Regions from separate parts of the Limosilactobacillus agrestimuris genome, predicted to be linked through region 1. Evidence: predicted binding sites of a transcription regulator. Region 1 holds the regulator's gene; the other holds the start of a gene.
What was found. Region 1 encodes NrdR, which represses ribonucleotide reductase genes. Its sites were predicted from a motif close to ACACNATATATNGTGT; they were not measured.
Positions count from the first base shown of each region.

Region 1 (11,865 bases):
GGTAATCTCCATTACGGTATACAAACATACCCGCAGTAATCGAGAGTAAGTATAGCGTTTTGTTTTTACCCGACGAATAAATCCAGAAAACGTCAATTCACGTTCTGCAGCTTCTCGATAACGATGCTCTAATCCCTCAGCCATTTGGTAAATCTGCTGAAGGTGTTCTAGCGGCGTCTGGATAAGAAAATTCCTTAATAAGGGGTAAAGTTGTTCCCAACCGGGTAGACTTTTTATTTTTTCAAGCGGATCTACAGTTTGTTCAGGAACAACTTGGTCAATTGTTTCATGCTTACTAACCGCTTCACGAATTGCACTAGCACTAGCAATTGTTCCCTTAATCGTTTGGTCATGGTACTGGCTTCCCAGTCGGTTAATTGGGTGTAAGCGAATCGAATACCTATTTTCAAGGTTAGCCTTATAGTATGAAAAAGCCAAAATATCATTGGGATCAGTTAAACTATGTCCCGTTAAACTTCTTAGTTGTTGATTAAACTGGGTAGCATAAGTTGCATTAAATTTTTCAAACCCACGTTGACTAAAATGTTTTTCCGCTTCAACAAACTTTGCAAAATCCCATAACGGATGCTCTGCACCAAAAACCACATCTGAGACCTGCAAATCATTTAATAACTCTAATGCCCCAGCCGCAAAACGGTGAGCTGGTTGAACAGCCATAAAAACAGGTAATTCAACTACCAAATCTACCCCATTTTGTAATGCTGATTGCGTTCGCTGCCATTTATCAAGAATCGTGGGCTCACCACGTTGGGTAAAATTACCACTCATTACGGCAACCACTACATCAGCATTCGTAATTTTTCTAGCTTGTTCAATATGGTAAATATGACCATTATGAAAAGGATTATACTCGGTAACTAATCCAACTGCACGCATTCTACACCCTACTTCCGACACTTAAAGAACCACCGCTCGTCCTCATCAGTTGCTTTTTCCTGTCCAAAATCACTACTAATTTCAATTTGACTAAACCCAGCCATCTTTAATGAATCTTCTAGTTCTGACATTGAATAAGCTCGTTCAAAATGAGTTTCACCAACCCGTTGGTACTTTCCGTCGTTTAATTGATTGAAAAAAGTTAAATCATGGATCACCCCATGTTCAACATCATCATCCATAAAACTTCGCCACATAAATGCCCGCTGGTGATCAGCATCTTCGTAATTATACATATACCCTGGATAGACAATATCAGTTTTATACGGGCTAATCATATCAAAGAGGAATATCCCATTAGCAGTTAAATGCTTGTAAACCTGCTGGAAAGTCATCTGAATTGCAGAAAGATCCTCTAAATAGTTTAGTGAATCAGCATAACAAGTTATTAAATCGTACTTTGGCAAACGATTTAGGTCGCGCATATCAGCTTCAATAAGTTCCAATTCAACACCAGCCTCATCAGCATGTTGACGTGCAAGGCTTAACATTTCAGAAGAAAAATCAGCAACCGTAACATTAACCCGCTTTTGAGTAAGCATGACAGCTAGACGTCCTGCGCCTCCTGCAAGATCTAAACACTTACCTGAAATAACAGTTTGACCCTGCTTTAACGTAAAATCAAGCCAGCGTTTGTACAGCTCCTGATCAAATAATTGATCATATAGTTGGGCAAAACTCTGGTAAATCATTAGTCATTAATCCATTCGTTAATATTAACCAGGGGTGCATCTGACCATAACTTTTCCAAGTTATAGAAAGCTCGGGTTTCTTCACGAAAGACGTGAACAACAACATCGCCGAGGTCAATTAATACCCAGTGTGCATGGTTCTTCCCTTCAACACTTCCAATATTAACTTTTTCCTCGTGAGCCTTTTCAATAATAGCGTTAGCGATTGCTTGTACTTGACGATCGGAACCCCCGGTCATAATGACAAAGTAATCAGCCATCGGACTAATCTGGTCAACCTTTAAGGCAACAATATCTTCGGCCCGGCGACCATCACCGGCCTTAACAGCCATTTCTAATAATTTTTTACTATCCATTTAATCTATCTTCCTTTCATACTTTGGTACCCAGGCATTGTAAGTTTCAATTGTCTTTGGATAAACTGGCTTATTATTTGCAATCAAGTATTGAAGAGTATGCTTAGTCTGATAAGCGACGCCAGCGCCAAGATCAGTAGCAGTAATTTCACGAGCTTTTTGAACCCCATCAAAATCGCGGGCAGGTTCAATGTAGTCTGCCATATAAACAATTTGTTCTAGCTTACTCATGATCGCAGCACCAGTAGTATGGTGACGAACAGCATTTAGAATATCTTCATCCCAAATTCCTAATTCATCCTTTAACAATTCTGCTCCAACAACACCATGCCAGATCGCATTTCCATAGTTCAATAATTCAGGAGACATCTTTTTCTTCTTAATTACCTGAACGAAAACATCATCTGGTCGTTGTTTTGCATAATCGTGACACAGGCCCGCAATACTGGCCTTTTCTAAATTAACTCCATTAGCCTTAGCAAGTTCAATGGCGGTTTTTTCAACCCGTAGCACATGATTAAACCGCTTTGGCCGCAATGCGAGATGCAACCGTTCAACTAATTCATCCCGTGTTAACGGAATATAGTGTTTTTGGTACGTAATTACTTCTTCACTCATGATAAAGCCGGTGCTCCTTTATAAATTGTTCAACCTTTTCAGGAACCATATATTTAATCGATTGTCCTGTAGAAATTCGGTGGCGAATATCTGTTGAGCTAAAGGCAACTGTTGGAACATCAACCCAAATCACTGGATAATTTGTTTCATTCTGAGCTCCTTGACGTCGAACACCAACAAAATGGAACCGAGGAAGTTTAACCAAATCATTAATCCGGTGCCACTTTGGCAAGTAATCCACCATATCACCACCAATAATAAAGTAGTATTCCGTTAGTGGATTCTTGTCTAAAAGATGTTTCATCGTGTCATAGGTATAGCTAACACCACCACGTTCAAGTTCAGTTAACTCAATGCCAAAATGTGGGTTACTTTTAATTGCCAGCTTCAACATTTCAACCCGCTTGTGGGCATCAATTGCCGTTTTCTTATCAACATGTGGCGGAATGAAATCAGGCATAAAATCAACTCGATTTAAGCATAATAAGGATTGAACCTGATCAGCTACTAATAGGTGAGCATTATGAATAGGGTTAAATGTTCCTCCATATAAGCCCACCCGTTGCCGTTGTTGACTATGAATTAATTTTGCTTGGGGCTCAGTAACTGTTTCCGTACTAGTTAAAACTCCACATTGTTGCAAAAGTCTCCACCTCAATTAGATCTTTTTTACCTTTGAAGATAATTCCCGAGCGTCCTTATTCTTTGATTCTTTAAAAAGAACCAATACCCGACCAATGATCTGAACAACTTGAATTTCAGTTTGGCTTTCAATAAAGTGCTGAACCTCTTTTGTGGTAACGTCAGCATTTTGAAGAATATTTACCTTAATTAATTCTCGGCGATCCAATGCTCCATCTAATTGATCAACCCAATTTTGAGTTAATCCTTCCTTACCAACCGCAAAGATTGGTTGAAGATGGTTTGCTTGCGCCCTTAAAAATCGTTTTTGCTTTCCTCTTAATTCCATTCTGTACCTCTTTTTTAAATCATTGCCCGACGAACTAGACTTGAAACACCCTTTGGCACCCAAGCAGCAACTGTTGTTCCAGCTGGAACGGTAATCCACCCTAATCCTTCAAAAACAACATCACTCTTTTCAGTTAAACGAAATTCTTGACGTTCTAGTGGTGGAAAATCAGATAATTCATCTTTCGTTGGAGGTGTTAATAATTCACCATTATGTTTCTCGTAAAAATGATCAGCATTGGCTAGTTTTGTCCGGTGTAAAGGAAGATTATTATCAAAATAAGCAATCATTCCCGTATGAGGACCTGACAGATAATCAAACCGTGCTACACCACCCATAAAAATAGTCTGCCCCGAATCTAATTGGTAAGTTCGTGGCTTAATTTCCTTTTGTGGTGAAACATATTTCAAATCCTTAGCTGGTAAAACATGGGCCATTTGGTGTTGATGAATAATACCGGGAGTATCAATTAACTTTTGGCCATCATCAAGTGGGATTTCAATCCGGTCTAATGTTGTTCCCGGAAAGCGGGAGGTCGTAATTAGTTCCTTAATTCCTGTTCGTTGCTTAATGATCTGGTTAATCAATGTTGACTTCCCAACATTTGTTACACCTACAAAATAAACGTCACGTCCTTGACGATACTTATCGATCAATTCTAACAAATGGTCAATTTGGTGGTTCTTCTTTGCAGAAACAAGGACGGTATCAATTGGTCGCAAGCCAGCTAAATTGGCCTGTTGTCGTAACCAATCACGTAATTTTGAACGTCTTAATGAACGTGGAAGCAAGTCTTCCTTATTGCCCACAAGTAAAACGGGATTAGAACCAACGAAACGGTGAAGTCCCGGAATAATACTCCCGTTAAAGTCAAAAATATCAACTACATAGACAATTAAGGCATCATCATCACGGATCTGGCCAAGAAGACGAAGGAAATCATCATCACTCAAGGAAACCGGAGCAATTTCATTATAGTGGCGGAGCCTAAAACACCGCTGACAATATAATTCATCACTCTCTAAGCCCTTTTCTAATGCAGATTGGGGTGTATATCCTGCTTCAGTTGGATCCGTGGTTTGAATCTTTGCCCCACAACCAATACACCGTAAATCATCAAGATTTTGCTTCTCTTCAGTCATTCAAATCCTCCTGCCATTTTAAATCTGGATAATGACGGTGTAAACTCCGCCATACATACTTCTCTAAAAACCGGTTCATTTTAGTCGTCCACTTATCTGTCTTGATAATCGGCTTAACTAAAATACTCCGAACCCCGGCCTGATGAGCAGCTAGCATATCCGTCATTAGTTGGTCACCAACCATCACAACCTCATCCTTAGATAAGCCTAACTTCTTTCGTGCCCGAGTAATTCCGAAGCTTAAAGGTTTCAACGAACGGGACATGAATGGCAATTTCAAAGTCTCAACAGCCTTTGCTACCCGTTCCTTACTATTATTGGAAATAACAATTAATGGGATCCCAGCTTTCTCTAATTCTGCCATCCATTGATGTAATTCCGGTGTTCCTTCTGGGTTATTCCAAGCAATTAAAGTATTATCTAAATCACTAAAAACAGCACGAATGCCATGAGCTTTTAATTGTTCGGGCGAAACCGAATAAATACTCTTTACCATCCATGTTGGTTTAAACTCTTCTAACAACGTTGTACCTCTCAAATAATTACTATCATCCTAATTATAACGATTGTTTCACTTATCTGCTACTCTTTAACGTCTCGATAACAAGAGAAAATAAAAAAGCAACGATCCACTGGCTGCTCACCAATGATCGTTGCTTCATTTTAAGAACTCTTAGTTAAGAGCCTTTTTTGCTTCATCAACGATTGCCTTAAATGCTTCAGCATCGTTAACAGCCAAATCAGCCAACATCTTACGGTTGATGTCAATGTTAGCTAACTTCATACCGTGCATTAACTTGCTGTAGCTAATGTCATTCATACGTGCAGCAGCGTTAATCCGGGCAATCCAAAGTTCACGGAACTTACGCTTATTAACCTTCCGGTCACGGAAAGCATAAGTGTAGCTCTTCATTACTTGATCCTTAGCAGTCTTGAAAAGACGGTGCTTTGAACCACGGTAACCCTTTGCTAATTTCATAATGCGCTTACGACGTGCGCGCGTAACAGTTCCACCTTTAACTCGCATGTTGAATTCCTCCTACGTGTTTTTTCTTATTTCGAACGAAGTTTACTTAAATGGTAATAACTTCTTGTAACGTTTTACGTTGGACTTGTCCATCATGCTCAAGCCACGTAATTGACGACGTTGCTTCTTGGTCTTACCGTGGAAACGGTGGCTGGTGAATGAGTTAGCACTCTTGAATCCACCATTAGCAGTACGCTTAAAACGCTTTGCAGCGGCACGGTTAGTCTTCATCTTTGGCATAAGAAAAATTCCCTACTTTCTTAAATTAATTTTTTGCTTTATCAGCAGCTGGAGCAAGAGTTAAGAAAATACTCCGCCCTTCCATCTTTGGTCGTTGTACAACTGTTGCAATGTCCTCAGTTTCTTTGGCCATTCTTTCAATCATGTCACGACCGATATCCTTATGAGTGATAGCACGACCACGGAATCGTAAGGAAACACGAACCTTATCGCCCTTTTCGATAAATTTACGAACACGCTTTAACTTAACATTAAAGTCGTTTGTATCGATTGAAGGACTCAACCGAATTTCCTTAACCGTTACAGTCTTTTGCTTCTTTCGAGCTTCGCGCTCTTTCTTCTGCATTTCGTAACGGTACTTTCCGTAATCCATGATCCGGGCAACAGCTGGCCGAGCCTTTGGAGCGACCAGAACTAAATCAAGGTTAGCATCTTCAGCTAATTGTAAAGCTTCACGCTTTGACTTGATTCCTAATTGTTCACCATCTTGACCAATAAGCCGTACTTCACGAGCACGAATACCGTTATTGACAATCATATCTTGAGCTATGGCAACGCACCTCCAATTTTATTAGCGAAAGATCAAGCAAAAAAGCGGAGTGCAACCTACACCCCGCTAATAATAAACAATCCCGAAATTGTTTTATTTAACTCGTCAGCCCGGCAATCCTTATCACCTAGGCGAGAAGCGGGTGCTCCTGCTTTTTCTTTCAACGCTATCTAGAATACTAAAGCATTCAGCTAATGTCAAGGGAAAGCAATAAATCTATTCAGATTTCTCCCCCTTTTTCTCGTAAGTTAGCTCCAGCCATCTCATATTGACGTGAAAGGAACTTGATCCGCTCCATAATCCGGCTTGCCTTTACCGGTTCAGAATCACCTTTGACGTTTACTGCTAGATGGTCCTGAAGCTCTGCCATTGAAAAGTTGGAACTAAAGAATGTCGGTAACTCCTCTTGCATCCGGTATTCCAAAATTACGCCAAGAATATCATCACGAGCCCAAGTTGTCATTGCATCGGCGCCAATATCGTCAAGGACTAACACTGGTGCCTTCTTTACAGCATCTAGTTTTTGTCCTAATTTATTGTTCTTAATTGAATTACGCATTTCAACTACAAAACTCGGAAAGTGCATCATCGTTGTCGCAACACCCTTTTGTCGTGCAAGTTCATTGGCAATTGCTCCTAGAAGGTAGGTTTTTCCAACACCAAAACGACCATAAAGATATAATCCCGGACGAAAATCGCTCGTAGAATACTGTTCAACAAAGTCTAAGGCAGCATTTAAAGCCGCATTGCGCGTTTCGGTCTGGTGAGCATCATCAATGTAAAAGCGATCAAATGATGCATTACGAATAAACTTTGGCATATTAATCGATGATACTAACCGTTTAATATGGGCTTGGTGTTGCTGCTCAATTAACTTTTTAGTTGGAACATATGTCACATCGATCTGACCTGCATTAACAACTAATTGGGGAGAGTAACCAGGAGCTACTGTAGCCGTTCCTTTACTAATCAACTGCTTTTCATGGTAATATTCATAAAGTTTAGCCTCGCCACGATCAATTGCTTGTGGTGAAAGCCTCTGAGCATTTTTCTTCAGGAATACGGCAACTTCTGGATCCTTAAGTACCTGGCTCATCATTTGCTTATAAGCGGGCTCAAAATTCTGCTGTTTCATAATTTCACTCATCGTTTTGCTTAATGACTTCATTTGCCATCATCCCCTTTAGAACCATTTATCTTTTTCCGCCTTGCCAACCGCTGACGAAGCCTATTCAACTGTTCCGGTGTCGATTTTTCACTCTTCTTTTCATCCTCTTTAGTCCAAGCTGGCATCTCCTCACGAACGGTTACGGTCCGTTGACGGTAATAGTTTGCCGAACGCTTCGAGTGTTGCTGTGTTTTCTTATTGTTAAAGTTGTGAATATGTTCCAAAGCTTCCTCAGCTGTTGCTACGCCTGCACGCATCCAGTTATTAGCAATTGCGTTAACATAATTTGCCTGAAGAGTTGAACGCTCGAGTGATGCAATTACGTACCAAGAAAGGACATTCACTACTCCTGCATCTAGCTGCTGTTCTTGGATCAAGCTCCGAATTATTGCTCGCTCACCGGAAGTTACAAAGCCTCCCATTTGTTGCTTTAATTGTTGGAGAAAAGTAATCGGTGCGTAATACTTACATGTTTCAATCAATTGCTGCTCTTCTTGAGAAAAACTTACTAATGATTTTGCTGCTTTTTCTGCCCCAACACTTTCTTTACTGGATTTTTTGGCATCGATCCGATACTTTTCGGCAATAATCTTTTTTAATCTCCGTGACTGAATTTTGTTTGTCGCTAAGTCTGTTGACTGGGTAAGCAACCGCGCCATTGTTGGTTCATCTATTCCATAAAGCTGGTGTTCAACTTGAATCAACTCCCGGTTAGCATCTAAATCAGTTTCAGTAATTGGTTGGTTTCTTAGCAATTGAACTAAAGTTGGCCAATCAAAATTGATAGAAGCTATTTTTTTCATCGGTTGCTTTTCGTCCACTAACGATTTCCGGGCAGAACTAATTTCCACTGGCAAATGGGTTATTTGCTGTTCATCAACATGAAAAACATCAAAGAAATTATGCGTAATTTCTTTCAGAGAAGATTGAAAACCTTCTAACGTGTACCGATTTGCAAACTTTCTTAGTTCCTTAAAGCGACTTTCTCCAACAGCATCCAAGAGTAATACGCTTAAAAGATTATCATTGATAAATTCAGTTGGCGTAATTGTTGGTTGAAGTTCATACACAAATAACTCACCAAGTTGGTCCGTTTGGTGAAAGGTTCGTAACATCCCAACAGCCTCTAATCGTTGAACCGCTTCGACTGCATCATGACGTCCAGCATTTAATTGGATCAACAATTGTGATTGCAGCTGTCGCTCACTAATTACTGGTCTTTCATTCATTTGTGAGTGCAGTGCATGAAACATTGCAAAAGAAGTCGGGCCTAAAATTGGCTGGTAAAAAAGGTCAAAAACATTTTCATCAAAGTTTGACCACCGATAGCTAGCAGTAACAATATATCCAGCACTTGGATCAAATATTGATTTAGCTTCAGTCATTTTGGCCTCGTTCCCCTTTACTTTTTATCATTACTTTTCATCATTGATTCAAGTTCATTCATAAAGGCATCGACATCCTTAAACTGCCGATAAACACTCGCAAAGCGAATATAAGCAATCTCGTCAACGTCTTTTAATTCTTGCATGACAAATTTACCAATAACTTGACTAGAAACCTCGTTTTCGCCAAGACTACGAACTTCCTTTTCAATCTTATCAGTTACTTTGGTTAAACGCTCCATGCTAACAGGACGTTTTTCTGCTGATCTAACAATTCCATTCAGGATCTTTTGCCGACTAAACTCCTGACGCGTCCCGTCCTTTTTGATTACTAACAATGGGGTTTCTTCATACCGCTCAAAGGTAGTGAACCTGAAACCACAGTGAATACATTCACGACGACGCCTAATAAAAGTTCCGTCTTCACTTGGCCGACTGTCTACAACACGTGAACCATTTTTATGACAGTGTGGACAACGCAATTCCCCTTCCTCCTTACTTACTCATAAATAAGTTTCATTTTATCATAACTTATGATGGTGCATTTGATCAATCAAGTTGGCAACTTGCCGTTTTAATTCATCCCGATTACCACTATTATCAATTACAATATCAGCCAGTCTCTTTTTCTTTGCTAACGACATCTGCGAATTAATCCTTTGCTCTGCTTCAAACTGCGAATAACCATTTCGTTGCATCAAACGCTGAAGTTGCGTTTGTCGATCAACTACTACCACTATAACTAGATCACAGTCATTAGCATAATTAGCTTCAAATAGTAATGGAATATCAAGAATAACATACGGAATATGCTGCTTTTGATAATGCTTTATTTGCCGCCAAATTTCATCACAAATTAATGGTTGCATCACCATATTCAATTTATCTAGCTTCTCTTGATCGTTAAAAACAAGGGCCCCTAAAGCTTGCCGATTTAATGTTTGATCAGGATTAAGAATTTGTTTACCAAATACCGTAATTAATTGTTCCCACCCTTTCGAATGAGCAGCTTGTAATTGGCGGGTAATTTGATCCGCATCAATTATGGGGTAACCACTTAACCTTAATAGGTTACTAACGGTTGATTTACCGCTTGCAATTCCTCCAGTCAGTCCTATTATCTTAGTCATTTTCATTCTCCAATAATGGCTGACAGTGAGGACAGAAAGTTGTTCCACGTTGATTTACCTTAATCTTAACCATTTTCGTTCCACAACGCGGACAACGATCGCCACTGCGACCATACGCATTTAATTGTTCTTGGAAAGCCCCTGCATCACCAAATGCATTTTTAAATGTATGGACTGTTGTTCCCTTATATTTAGTTGCCGTCGCTAATTCTTTAATAATATTATCATGAAGAACTTGGATTTGATCCTTCGTTAAGGTATTGGCCGGCTGTTCGGGATTTATTTCACTCATCCAAAGGACTTCATCAACATAGATGTTGCCTAGCCCAGCAACATGCCGTTGGTTAAGCAAAAATGGTTTTATTTTTCCGCGACTACGCCGTAAAATCTTTTCGAAGTAGTCAAGCTTAAAATCTGCAACAGTTGGTTCAGGGCCGATTGTTTTCAACCCACCAACCGTCATTTCCTCACCAGTTTTCACTAACGTCATTCGACCAAACTTTCGGGTATCCCGATAACAAAGCTCTGTTCCGTCAGTAAATTTAAAAACGACATGAGTATGTTTATCAACTGGCGCATTTACAGGTTGAGTATAGTAGCTTCCTTCCATCCGTAAATGAGAAACCATTGTCAAATCATTGCTAAAACGAAAGAGGAGGTACTTACCGCGACGATCAATTGTTTCAATAGTCTGCCCAATTAACGATTGGCGAAATTCTTCAACATCATTCGTAATCGTTTTACCATAATGGACATCAATCCCATTTATTTTTCGGCCAGCTGCAATCTTCAGCAAGCCACGACGGACTGTTTCAACTTCCGGTAATTCAGGCATTTTAACTACCTCCCTACTTTTTTAAATCATACCAAGTATCACCATATTTACTATCAACCTTTAGGGGAACAGAAAGTTTCACAGCAGAATCCATTACATCTGGAACTAGTTTACTCAATACCGGAATTTCTTCCTTTGGTGCCTCAAAGACCAATTCGTCATGAATTTGAAGTAACATTTTAGCCTTTAAATGGTGCTTTTCAAGTTCGTCCTGCATTTTAATCATGGCAATCTTAATGATATCTGCAGCACTTCCTTGAATTGGGGTGTTCATTGCTGTCCTTTCAGAAAATGATCGCCGACTAAAGTTTTTAGCATTAATATCTGGTAAATAGCGACGACGGTGAGTAATCGTTTCAACGTAGCCATGTTCTCGAGCAAATTCAATTGTATCGTGAATGTAGTCCTTTACTTTAGGAAATTCCTTAAAGTAACTTTGGATAAACTCATGTGCCTGACTCCGACTAACATGAATCCGTTGGGCCAATCCATAGTCACTAATCCCGTAAACAATCCCGAAGTTAACTGCCTTAGCGCGCCGCCGCATATTTCGGTCAATTTTTTCTTCAGGCTTTAAGTGAAAGATCCGGCGAGCAGTACTTGCGTGGATATCTTCACCGTTTTTAAAGTCCTCCTGAAGGTTATGGTCTCCCGTAATATGGGCAAGAACCCGCAATTCAACTTGTGAATAATCAGAGGAGAAGATTTGCCATCCATCATGACTAGGAACAAATGCCCGACGAATTCGCCGTCCTTCAGGTAACCGAACCGGAATATTTTGTAAGTTTGGATCAA
Region 1 covers NZ_CALPCW010000004.1:71,895-83,759, forward strand. Annotated here, with positions in the region: gene NFR46_RS04120 (nucleotidyltransferase) at 1-897, opposite strand, end outside; gene NFR46_RS04125 (class I SAM-dependent DNA methyltransferase) at 906-1,649, opposite strand; gene rsfS (ribosome silencing factor) at 1,649-2,005, opposite strand; gene yqeK (bis(5'-nucleosyl)-tetraphosphatase (symmetrical) YqeK) at 2,006-2,623, opposite strand; gene NFR46_RS04140 (nicotinate-nucleotide adenylyltransferase) at 2,616-3,266, opposite strand; gene yhbY (ribosome assembly RNA-binding protein YhbY) at 3,282-3,593, opposite strand; gene yqeH (ribosome biogenesis GTPase YqeH) at 3,608-4,735, opposite strand; gene NFR46_RS04155 (YqeG family HAD IIIA-type phosphatase) at 4,728-5,258, opposite strand; gene rplT (50S ribosomal protein L20) at 5,409-5,762, opposite strand; gene rpmI (50S ribosomal protein L35) at 5,805-6,002, opposite strand; gene infC (translation initiation factor IF-3) at 6,028-6,540, opposite strand; ribosomal protein L20 leader region at 6,583-6,712, opposite strand; gene dnaI (primosomal protein DnaI) at 6,773-7,720, opposite strand; gene NFR46_RS04180 (replication initiation and membrane attachment family protein) at 7,717-9,105, opposite strand; gene nrdR (transcriptional regulator NrdR) at 9,123-9,587, opposite strand; gene coaE (dephospho-CoA kinase) at 9,630-10,235, opposite strand; gene mutM (DNA-formamidopyrimidine glycosylase) at 10,228-11,070, opposite strand; gene polA (DNA polymerase I) at 11,084-11,865, opposite strand, start outside.

Region 2 (11,865 bases), on a different contig from region 1:
AGTTCAATCACCTGGGTTCGAGAACGAATCGTTGGCAAGACGGCACTCTTATTCGTGGTTAGCATCAGGATGTAGATTCCTGGGCCGGGTTCTTCAATGAACTTCAATAAACTATTGGCAGCATTATTCGTCATTTTTTCGGCATCATGAATTATAAAAAGCTTTTTGTTACCTTCAACGGCACTCTTAGTAAATTCATCCTTTAAATGACGAATTTCATCAACTTTAATCTGTCGACCCTCCGGTTTAGCAATCACGACGTCAGGGTGGTTACCGCTTAAGATTCGTTGACATTCTGGACAAGTAAGATCGGGTTCACCATTTTGGAGGTTGAGACAAAAGAGCCGTAACGCCAGCCACTTAGCTAGCTGACTTTTTCCTGACCCGGTTGGACCAACGAAAAGATACGCATGTGCTAACTCGTGGTTCTTGATTACTGTTTGCAACTGCCTAACAATTAAAGGCTGCAAACTTTCTGCCTGCAATTGGTCAGCCACTTATCTTCACCTGCTTAATTAGAACTTATGGAATTGGTCGACTGGCATTACAAAAACAGTTGCTCCACCAACTTGAACGTTAACTGGGAATGCTGAACCTCCTTCAACATCCATGTGCATTTGGGAGGTAACATACTGTTCACGGGATTTAGCATTCTTCTTGATGATGTCAAGAACTTCTTGAACTCGTTCATCTTCGACACCAATTAAGAATGTTGCGTTTCCTTCACGAAGAAACCCACCAGTTGTGGAAAGCTGTGTCATTTGAATATGGTTGCTGGCAAACGCTTTGCGGAGCCGATTACTGTCCTTTGATTGGACAATTGCAATAATCATTTTCATAATAAATCACCTTTCTTTGGATACCGTAAACTTAAAATAAATCATTAAACTTAGCATGAATTGTTTGTTTAACGTCAGCAATTACCTTTACTAACGGTTGACTAGCATCGATTAACTTAATTCTATCTGAATTTTCACGTTGAAGGCGGAGGAAAGATTCACGAACTGTTTTATGAAAACTTAGTTGCTCCTCATCTAGGCGGTTAACTTGATCAGCACGGTGTTCAGCAATTCGACGGAGCCCAATTTCAGATTCAACGTCAAGGTAAATTGTTAAATCAGGTAGGAGCCCATCAATTGCAAACTGGTTAACATCCCAAATTTTCTTTTCCCCAAGATGTCGGCCAGCGCCTTGATAAGCAATTGAACTGTCGACATAACGATCACAGAGGATCACTTTACCATCCTTTAACCCAGGAATAATTTCTGAAACAATATGCTGACGCCGAGCAGCAGCAAATAATAATGCTTCGGTTCGTCCATCCATATCCGTATTCTGGTCATCAAACAGTACTCGACGAATTTGCTCTGAGATATGATTACCACCTGGCTCACGGGTATACATTACTCGTGATTTACCTAACTGCTTTTCTAAATCAGCTTGAATTGCGTTAATTACACTCGTCTTTCCCGCACCATCTGGTCCTTCAAATGAAATAAATTTTCCTGTCATTATCCTCTTCCTAACGATCAACTACGCCCCGGTTCATTTTACCGTGCACCTTAAATTCCCGTGCAATTCGGTAAAGGTACAGGTATTTCTGCTCCTGTAAACGAGTTCGGTAATGTAATTCCGTACTTGCGTTTGCTTCATAAACCGCTCGTTCTGTTTCCTTAGCGTGGTCCCAGCTTGCCTTTGTTTCGTAAATTAAATTTAGCAAGCGTTGGTCACGTTCTTGCTTTACTGCTTCTTTATTTCGATGACGAAAAAGCATTAATTACATCTCCGTTCGTCCTTGAACCGCCTTAAATAAGGTTACTTCGTCTGCGTAATTAATATCAGCACCAACGGAAAGGCCATGAGCTAGCCGGGTTACCTTGATCCCCGCTGGCTTGATAAGTCGTGCTAAGTAACTAGCAGTCAATTCACCATCGGATGATGCATTAGTTGCAATGATAACCTCTTTAGTCTCGTCATCCTTTTTCAGGCGATTCAAAAGACTAGTAATATTGATATCTTCTGGGCCCGTCCCGGCAACAGGAGATATTACCCCATTCAATACGTGGTACAAGCCATGGTATTCGTGCATTCGTTCCATTGCCATAACATCTTGTGACTGTTCGACCACTAAGATTTGTGAACGATCACGAGTCTTATCTCGACAAATCGGACATGGATCATCTTCAGTAATATTGCCGCAAACACTACAACTATGAAGATCACGTTTTGCTGATAGTAATGACTTGGCAAAGTTTGTAACGTCATCATCCTGCATTGTTAGCGTATAAAAAGCTAGCCGGGTAGCTGTCTTTTGACCAATACCCGGTAGTTTTGTATAACTTTCAATTAACTTTGCCAGTGGTTCTGGATACTGCACTCTTACATCCCCAAGCCACGAGTGTACTTACCCAAAGTACTTTGGGTAGCATCATTGACCTTCTTCATCCCGTCATTAACAGCAGCTAGCACAAGATCAGAAAGCATGTCAATATCATCTGGGTCGACTGCTTCTGGCTTAATCTTCAAGTCTACCAACTTGTTATCACCAGTAAAAGTTGCGGTTACCATCCCATCTGGTGCTTGACCAACGAATTGTTGCTTAGCAAGTTCCTCGTGTTCAGCCATCATTTTCTTTTGCATTTCCTTAGCTTGCTTTACCATTTGTTGCATATTCATACCATTCATCATAATTTATCATTCCTCTTTTTAATTATTTTCTACTTTAACAATATCACTACCGAATAATTTTTGAGCAGTCACTACCAGATCTTTTTGAGTTTCCGATTGTGGCTCTTGACTTGGTGCCTGCTCAGCCGGTGCATCCTCTTGTACCGGTGAATTAGCATTGGCCGGAGCAGATTGCTGCTTGTTATCCGGATGTGCCGTCTGGGCGCCCTTTCCTAGGCCATGACTCTGGATGTATTCTTGGCGAATCCGTGGCCACTGGTCCTTTGGCACAAAGACAACTTTTCGTTCATCACCGCTTAACCTTTGCAGTCCCTCTTCCATTGCCTTTATTAAGGCGTCATCATCAGTTGCTTGTTGGAAAAGGAAGGCATAGTCAAACGCCACTATAATCCCATCTGGACTAGCAGCTACCGGTTGGGAAACATGGAGTAACGACCGCTGCGGGACGCTCAACATGTTTAACATATCTCCCCAGAGATCTTTTATCTTAATAAGATCCTGACGGGTAGCGGCACCAAGAACTGGGTAAACTTGGTGTAAGTTTACCTGGATCTTTCGTGACTTGACACGTGGCTGTTCCTTAACAGGTTGAGGACTCTTCTGTACTGACCTGTTAACTACTCCACCATCTTCACGAAGCTTCTTAACGGTTTGCTGAAGTGCTTGGACCTGGGCCTGAAGTTTATCAACTTCTGCCTGATTTGCACTACTTGTTTGTACCTGTGGCGCTTCATTAGTTGGCTTTTGCTCAAGGACAGGTTGCGATAGCTTAACTGTCAGCACTTCCAAATAAACATCTGGATGGGTTGTAAACCGCATTTCCATTTGAATATTATTTAAGTCATCAATCATCCGGTAAAGGGTTGTTGAGGAAGCAGCCTTACTTAATTCCGCAAAATCCTCATCCTTTAGTCCCGTACTCTCAACATTTATTAATTTTGGTGATTCTTGGTACAACAGGATATCCCGAATAAACGAAATTAAATCTTCAATAAAACGCTGACCATCTTTCCCCTCACTAAGGATCTCCTTCATCGTTTCGAGCGCTGGAGCACTTTGGTTCTGACAAACTTCTAGAAAATACTTCTTCAAAAGTTGCTTAGTAACGCTTCCTGTTACTAATAGGGCATCATCAAGTTTAACCTGGTTATCACTAAAGGAAAGCACTTGATCAAGGATACTCAAGGCATCCCGCATTCCACCCTCAGCGGCGTTTGCAATTACCCATAATGCTTTCTCGTCATACTCAACTTTTTTCTGGTCAAGAATATACTTCATCCGTTCAAACGAATCGGTCGCAGAAATCCGGCGAAAATCAAATCGTTGAACCCGTGAAATAATCGTCAGTGGAATCTTATGTGGCTCCGTTGTTGCCAAAATAAAGATCACGTTAGCAGGTGGCTCTTCCAACGTCTTAAGTAGGGCATTAAAGGCTCCAGTTGAAAGCATATGAACTTCATCAATAATATAAACCTTATAGTCTGCCTGTGTTGGTGCATACTTTGCTTTATCACGAATATCACGAATTTCCTCTACACCATTATTTGATGCAGCATCAATTTCAATGACATCGTTTAACTGACCATTTGTGATTGCTTTGCAGGTGTCACACTCATTGCATGGCTCACCATCTTGAGAGTGATGACAATTAACTGCCTTAGCAAATATTTTAGCCGCAGAAGTCTTCCCAGTACCCCGTGGCCCAGCGAAGAGGTAGGCATGACTAATTTGGTGAGTAATAATGGCGTTTTTTAGCGTTCGCGTTACGACTTGTTGACCAACCATGTCATCAAAGCATTGTGGACGCCATACACGGTATAATGCCTGGTAACTCATTAATCAGCTTCCTTTCCGTAATTTTAATGCTTCTTAATATTATACTAGCTTTTAACGAAAGAAAAATCATTTAAGTTAATTTAATTCAAATTAAAATTTCTCCCTAAAAGAATTAAAGAGGCCAGGGAAGTAAATCCCTGACCTCATAATTAATTATCAAAAAAACTTAGAGCACAAGATACATCAAACTTAGTGCTGCTTCCTTCCGGACCTGACACGGTTCGTAAGCATACCCTTGCTCTAAGGCCTTACGGCAAATAATATAATACAACACTTACCTAAGAATTACCAGCCTTTTTCCTTTTGCGGGCTAATTTTCGTTTTTTCCTAACTGCCCGGAAAAAATCCTTGAGCATTTGACTGCATTGTTCACCAAGAACACCTGAAGTTACGTAAACCTGGTGATTTAACCGGTCATCATTAAGTAAATGATACAAACTATCAACGGTCCCTGCCTTCGGATCGGATGCCCCATAAAAGACATTGCGAATACGGGAATTAACAATTGCACCGCTACACATCATACATGGCTCAAGGGTAACATAAAGATCGCAATCTTCAAGTCGCCAACTATGAAGGTAGGAGCATGCCTCCATAATCGCTAACATCTCAGCATGGTACGTAACATCCTGAAATTTCTCACGCATATTATGACCACGTCCAATTATTTTTCCCTGATAAGTTACTACCGCACCAATAGGGACCTCATCTAGCAGTTCTGCTTTTTTTGCTTCAGCAATCGCTGCCCGCATGAACTTCACTTGTTCTTCTTGGGGAATTGCTACTCTTTCCCTCATTAAAATTCTCCTTTTAACTTCGTAAATTCATTTTTTCAGTGTATAATAATCAAGTTGTTGTTCAATCTATCATTTATCATAAAATAAATCAAAAAGTTTCACGTACCTTATCGCCTATCTTCTGTGCTATATATTGTGTTTCACCTTTTACTGTCACACAATATATGGCACTTTTTCATTGATTTTTTACAAAATATCGCTATACTAGAGAACATCAAATAAGACGAGTGAGGGGATCAAAATGGTTACTTTGTTTTCCAAAAATAACTGCATCCAATGCAAGATGACAAAGAAGTTCTTAAAGGCTCACAATATTAATTTCGTTGAACACAATATTGACGAACAACCTGAATTCATTAAAAGCTTGAAGTCAGAAGGCTTTATGGCAACCCCAGTTGTTAAATTACCAAACGGGAATGCCTTTTCCGGCTTTCGCCCTGATGAATTAAATAAGTTAACTCAAGCTATTTAAAGGATCTAATCGCATGACTATTCAGGTTTCATTAATCTTGTTGAAATTTGAATAACTTTTAGAGTGGTTAGTGATAGAAATTATTTTTATCGCAACCACTTTTTTTATTCGCTATTTTTATAAACCTAAGAGAAAGTGAGAAGTAAACATGGCACTGTCCGATATTGATTTAACACAGGTTAAGTACTACGACCTCAATAATGAAGTAAATATCCCAAAGAATGGCAAAATCCAATTAGATAAGGATCAAGCCGCTCTGGAAGACTTTATTGAAAATAACGTCAAGCCAAATACCAAGCAATTCTCTTCCGTCACTGAGCACTACAAGTGGCTAGAAGAAAATGACTATATTGAAGATGGTTTTATGGATAAGTATAGTAATGCTTTCATTGAAAAACTGTACGACTATTTAAAAAAGCAAAACTTTCATTTTCATTCATTTATGGCAGCTTACAAATTCTACGCCCAGTACGCATTGCGGACTGATGATAAAGAATACTACCTGGAAAACTATATCGACCGGGTTGCGATGAATGCTCTTTATTTAGCAAATGGTGATGAAGAATTGGCAATGATCTTAGCTGACGAAATCATTCACCAGCGTTACCAACCAGCTACACCGACTTTCTTAAATGTTGGCCGGAAGCGCCGGGGAGAATTCGTTTCCTGCTTTGCAATCCAACCAACTGATAACATGAATACAATTGGCCGGACCATCAACTCAGCCCTCCAGCTTTCTAAAATTGGGGGTGGTGTTGGGATTAACCTTAGTAATCTCCGTGAGGCTGGTGCACCAATTAAGAAGATCGAACATGCCGCTAGTGGTGTTGTACCGGTAATGAAACTCCTTGAAGACAGTTTTTCTTACTCCAACCAGTTGGGTCAACGGCAGGGTGCCGGTGTTGTTTACCTTAGTGTCTTTCACCCCGACATCATTGAATTCTTAGGTGCCAAGAAGGAAAATGCCGATGAAAAAATCCGTCTAAAGACTCTCTCTCTCGGGGTTACCGTTCCCGATAAGTTCTATGAATTAGTTGAAAAAGATGAGGACATGTACCTTTTCAGTCCCTATGACGTTGAACGAGTTTACGGTAAACCATTCTCATATATTGATATTACTAAAGAATACGACAATATGGTCGCTAACGATGAGATCCACAAGAAAAAGCTCAATGCTCGTGATCTTGAGGATGAAATTAGTAAACTTCAACAAGAATCCGGTTACCCTTACATCATTAATATCGATACCGTTAACCGGGATAACCCGATTGATGGAAAGATCGTGATGAGTAATCTATGTTCAGAGATTGCCCAAGTTCAAACACCATCTGTTGTTGCGGATGACCAAAGCTACAAAACTCTGGGTACCGATATCAGTTGTAACCTTGGTTCAACCAATATTGCAAACATGATGAATACGCCAGATTTTGGTCGTTCAATTCGAGCAATCGTTCGGGGACTCACTAGGATCAGTGATGTAGAAAGTCTCGACGTTGTTCCTTCAATTAAGAAGGGAAATGATCTTAGTCACTCAATCGGTCTAGGTGCAATGGGCCTTCACGGTTACCTGGCCAAAAATCACATTCAATATGGTAGTCCTGTCGCCGTAGAATTCACTAGTGTTTACTTTATGCTGCTCAATTACTGGTCATTAGTTGCTTCTAATGAAATTGCTAAAGAACGTCAGGAAACGTTCCATAACTTTGAAAAGAGTGCCTATGCCGACGGTTCTTACTTTGACAAGTACGTAACTAAAGATTGGGAACCACAGTCTGATCTGGTTAAAAAGCTCTTTGCTAATATCCACATTCCAACAATTGATGACTGGAAGCAACTAAAGGAAGACGTGATGAGAGACGGGCTTTATAATGAATACCGGCTTGCGGTTGCGCCAAATGGTTCAACTTCCTACATTAATGATTCGACAGCTAGCCTTACCCCAATCATTAATCGGGTTGAGGAACGGCAAGAAAAGATGATCGGGAAAATTTACTACCCAGCACCATACCTCTCCAATGATACAATGCCTTACTACCGTTCTGCTTACGATATGGACATGCGGACTGTAATTGATACCTATGCAGCTGCACAACAACACGTCGATCAATCCCTTTCTTTGACCCTCTTTGTTCGGTCAACAATGCCAGAAGGCCTTTATGAATGGAAGAATGGGCGGACAAATAAGATGACTACTCGTGATCTCAATATTTTACGTCACTACGCTTACAAGAAGGGGATCAAGTCAATTTACTACGTCCGGACATTTACCGACGACAATGATGAAATTGGTGCAAACCAATGTGAAAGCTGTGTTATCTAACCGGGGATTAAATTGATTTTCGGCTTAATGATTGCTAAACTTACTTTTATATGAATTTAAAAAATTCACGTCTTAAATAATTGTTTTGATTGTGAATAAGGAGCCTAATAAATGAAGCTTGAAGAATACAAACCTTTGACAGAATATAAAGCGATTAATTGGAATGAAGTTTCCGATATGATCGATAAAGCAACCTGGGAAAAGCTTACAGAGCAATTCTGGCTTGATACGCGGATCCCAGTTTCTAATGACTTAGATGATTGGCGCGAACTCGATACCGATCATAAATGGACAGTTGGTCACGTTTTTGGTGGGTTAACTCTTCTCGATACTGTTCAGTCCGAAGCTGGATTAACTGCCCTTAAGCAGGACGTAAAAACGCAACATGAAACTGCTGTTCTCAACAACATTCAATTTATGGAATCAGTCCATGCCAAGAGTTACTCTACGATTTTCTCAACGTTAAATACTCCTGAAGAAATTAACGAAATCTTTGACTGGTCCGATTCAGAAGAATTCTTGCAAAATAAAGCCGTACAGATCGCAAATATTTATCGTGATCCAGAAGAAGATCCGCTGAAGAAAAAAGTTGCTAACGTTTTCCTTGAAACCTTCCTCTTCTATTCCGGCTTCTACACTCCTCTTTATTACTTAGGGCACAACAAGTTAAATAATGTTGCTGAAATTATTAAGTTAATTCTCCGGGATGAATCCGTTCACGGAACTTATATTGGTTACAAGTTCCAAGTGGGAATGCATGACCGAACTGAAAAACAACAACAAGACATGAAGGACTGGATGTACAACTTCTTGTACAAACTGTACAATAACGAAGAAAAGTACACCCACCTCCTTTACGATCAAGTTGGCTGGACAGAAGACGTTCTTACCTTTATTCGGTACAATGCTAATAAGGCATTAATGAACCTTGGTCAAGATCCCCTCTTCCCTGATACCGCATCCGATGTTAACCCGGTTGTAATGAACGGGATTTCAACATCAACTACTAACCATGACTTCTTTAGTCAGGTTGGTAATGGCTACCGTCTCGGTGAAGTTGAAGCAATGAATGACGATGACTACAACGTTGCTGATCCAAATGCTTCAAAAGATAAAAATGATAAAGAGTAATTAAAACTAAATCTCTTAAATGCAGCAAGATGTTCACATATTGTGATTATCTTGCCGCTTTTTTTTATTTGCAAATGCTCAATTAGAAACATGCAAGATAGTTATACACCTATTGATCACTTTATAAATCTGTGAACTAAATCTCAAATAGACGATTTATGTTGTTTTTTTAAGTTGGACTAGTCCAAAAATAATACCAATATTTTTCTCACTGTTTTGATTGCCATTCCAACAATATTGAAAGCGCTAGCAATTTCATCTACCATTGTTCATCTAATCACATAGCTGTTTACATTCGCAAAAAATATAGTATATTTATTTATGTTCAATGCTTAACAAAAACAAATAATAAAAATTAAAGGAGCTCATTCTCATGGCTAAAGATAAGAAAAATCTTGAAACAACAACAACCGTTGATAAAGAACAAGAAGCTCAAACAATGATTAACGACTTAGTAGAACGTAGTCAAAAAGCTTTTGATAAGCTACGTTACTTTAACCAAGAACAAGTTGATAAGATCTGTCAAGCAATGGCATTGGCAGCAGAAGAACACCACATGGATCTCGCAGTTGACGCTGCTAACGAAACAGGCCGTGGTGTTGCTGAAGATAAGGCAATTAAAAACATCTACGCTAGTGAATACATTTGGAACAATATTCGTCACGACAAGACTGTCGGAATTATCAAAGATGATGACGAAGACCAAACAATCACGATTGCGGATCCACTAGGAATTATTGCCGGTGTTGTTCCGGTTACTAACCCAACTTCAACCACAATCTTCAAGTCAATCATTTCCGCCAAGACCCGGAACACCATCATCTTCTCCTTCCACCCACAAGCCTTAAAGTCATCCATTAAGACTGCTAAGATTCTCCAAGAAGCTGCAGAAAAGGCTGGCGCTCCAAAGAACATGATCCAATGGATCCCACAATGTAGTCTTGAAGCAACTAATGCTTTGCTCCGCCACCCTAACATCGCAACCATTTTGGCAACCGGTGGTCCAGCATTAGTTAAGGCTGCCTACAGTTCTGGTAACCCTGCTTTGGGTGTTGGTCCTGGTAACGGTCCTGCTTACATTGAAAAAACTGCTAATATTGCTCGTTCCGTTTATGACATCGTTCTTTCAAAGACCTTTGATAACGGTATGATTTGTGCTACTGAAAACTCAGTCGTAGTTGACGATGAAATTTACGACCAAGTAAAGGAAGAATTCAAGAAGTGGAATTGCTACTTTGTTAAGCCTAATGAATTGGATACCTTTACTGAAGGCTTTATTGACACTAAACGGCACCAAGTTCGTGGCCCAATTGCTGGTCGTTCAGCTAACGCAATTGCTGAAATGTGTGGCTTAAAGGATGTTCCTGAACACACCAAGGTATTGATTGCTGAATATGAAGGTGTCGGTGATGATTACCCACTATCAGCTGAAAAGCTTTCACCTGTACTTACTATGTACCGGGCAACTTCACACGAAAATGCCTTTGATATTTGTCGTCAATTGCTTCACTACGGTGGTGAGGGTCACACAGCTGCTATTCATACTCTCGACGACGATCTAGCTACTAAGTACGGCCTTGAAATGCGTGCTTCCCGGATTATCGTTAACTCACCATCTGGTATCGGTGGAATTGGTAACATTTACAACAACATGACACCATCCTTAACCCTTGGAACTGGTTCGTACGGTGGTAACTCCGTATCACACAACGTTACTGACTGGGATCTCTTAAACATCAAGGTTATCGCAAAACGTCGTGAGAACCGTCAATGGGTTAAGATTCCCCCAAAAGTATACTTTCAACGCAACTCACTAAAAGAATTGCGCGATATTCCTAACATCGATCGTGCTTTTATCGTTACTGGTCCTGGAATGAGTAAGCGTGGTTATGTTCAACGAGTAATTGACGAATTGCGTCTTCGTCAAAATGATACTGCCTTCTTGGTATTCGATGACGTTGAAGAAGATCCATCCACTAACACCGTTGAAAAAGGTGTCGCAATGATGAACGACTTTAAGCCTGATACAATCATTGCCCTCGGTGGTGGTTCACCAATGGACGCCGCTAAAGCTATGTGGATGTTCTATGAACACCCAGAAACTTCCTGGTATGGTGTTATGCAAAAGTACCTTGATATCCGTAAGCGTGCATACCAAATCAAGAAGCCTACTAAGTCACAATTAATTGGGATTCCTACTACTTCAGGGACTGGTTCAGAAGTTACCCCGTTTGCCGTAATTACTGACTCCAAGACCCATGTTAAGTACCCACTTGCAGACTACGCATTGACTCCAAACATTGCGATCGTCGACTCCCAATTTGTTGAGACTGTTCCTCCCAAAACCACTGCTTACACGGGTTTGGACGTACTTTGTCACGCTACTGAATCATATGTTTCAGTAATGGCAACTGATTACACTCGTGGTTGGTCACTTCAAACCATCAAAGGGGTTATGGAATACCTTCCAAACTCTGTAAAGGGTGACAAACTTGCACGGCGGAAGATGCACGACTTCTCTACAATGGCCGGAATGGCATTTGGTCAAGCATTCTTAGGAATTAACCACTCCCTTGCTCACAAGATGGGTGGTGCGTTCGGTCTTCCTCACGGATTACTGA
Region 2 covers NZ_CALPCW010000005.1:527-12,391, reverse strand. Annotated here, with positions in the region: gene holB (DNA polymerase III subunit delta') at 1-497, opposite strand, end outside; gene NFR46_RS04635 (cyclic-di-AMP receptor) at 516-839, opposite strand; gene tmk (dTMP kinase) at 871-1,512, opposite strand; gene NFR46_RS04625 (YaaL family protein) at 1,523-1,774, opposite strand; gene recR (recombination mediator RecR) at 1,778-2,377, opposite strand; gene NFR46_RS04615 (YbaB/EbfC family nucleoid-associated protein) at 2,380-2,688, opposite strand; gene dnaX (DNA polymerase III subunit gamma/tau) at 2,707-4,524, opposite strand; RNA gene ffs (signal recognition particle sRNA small type) at 4,680-4,777, opposite strand; gene tadA (tRNA adenosine(34) deaminase TadA) at 4,803-5,321, opposite strand; gene nrdH (glutaredoxin-like protein NrdH) at 5,563-5,793, shown strand; gene nrdE (class 1b ribonucleoside-diphosphate reductase subunit alpha) at 5,942-8,113, shown strand; gene nrdF (class 1b ribonucleoside-diphosphate reductase subunit beta) at 8,225-9,244, shown strand; gene adhE (bifunctional acetaldehyde-CoA/alcohol dehydrogenase) at 9,618-11,865, shown strand, end outside.
Region 2: nrdH (glutaredoxin-like protein NrdH) is a predicted target of NrdR. The motif match lies at 5,445-5,460, and genes of this name have one in related genera.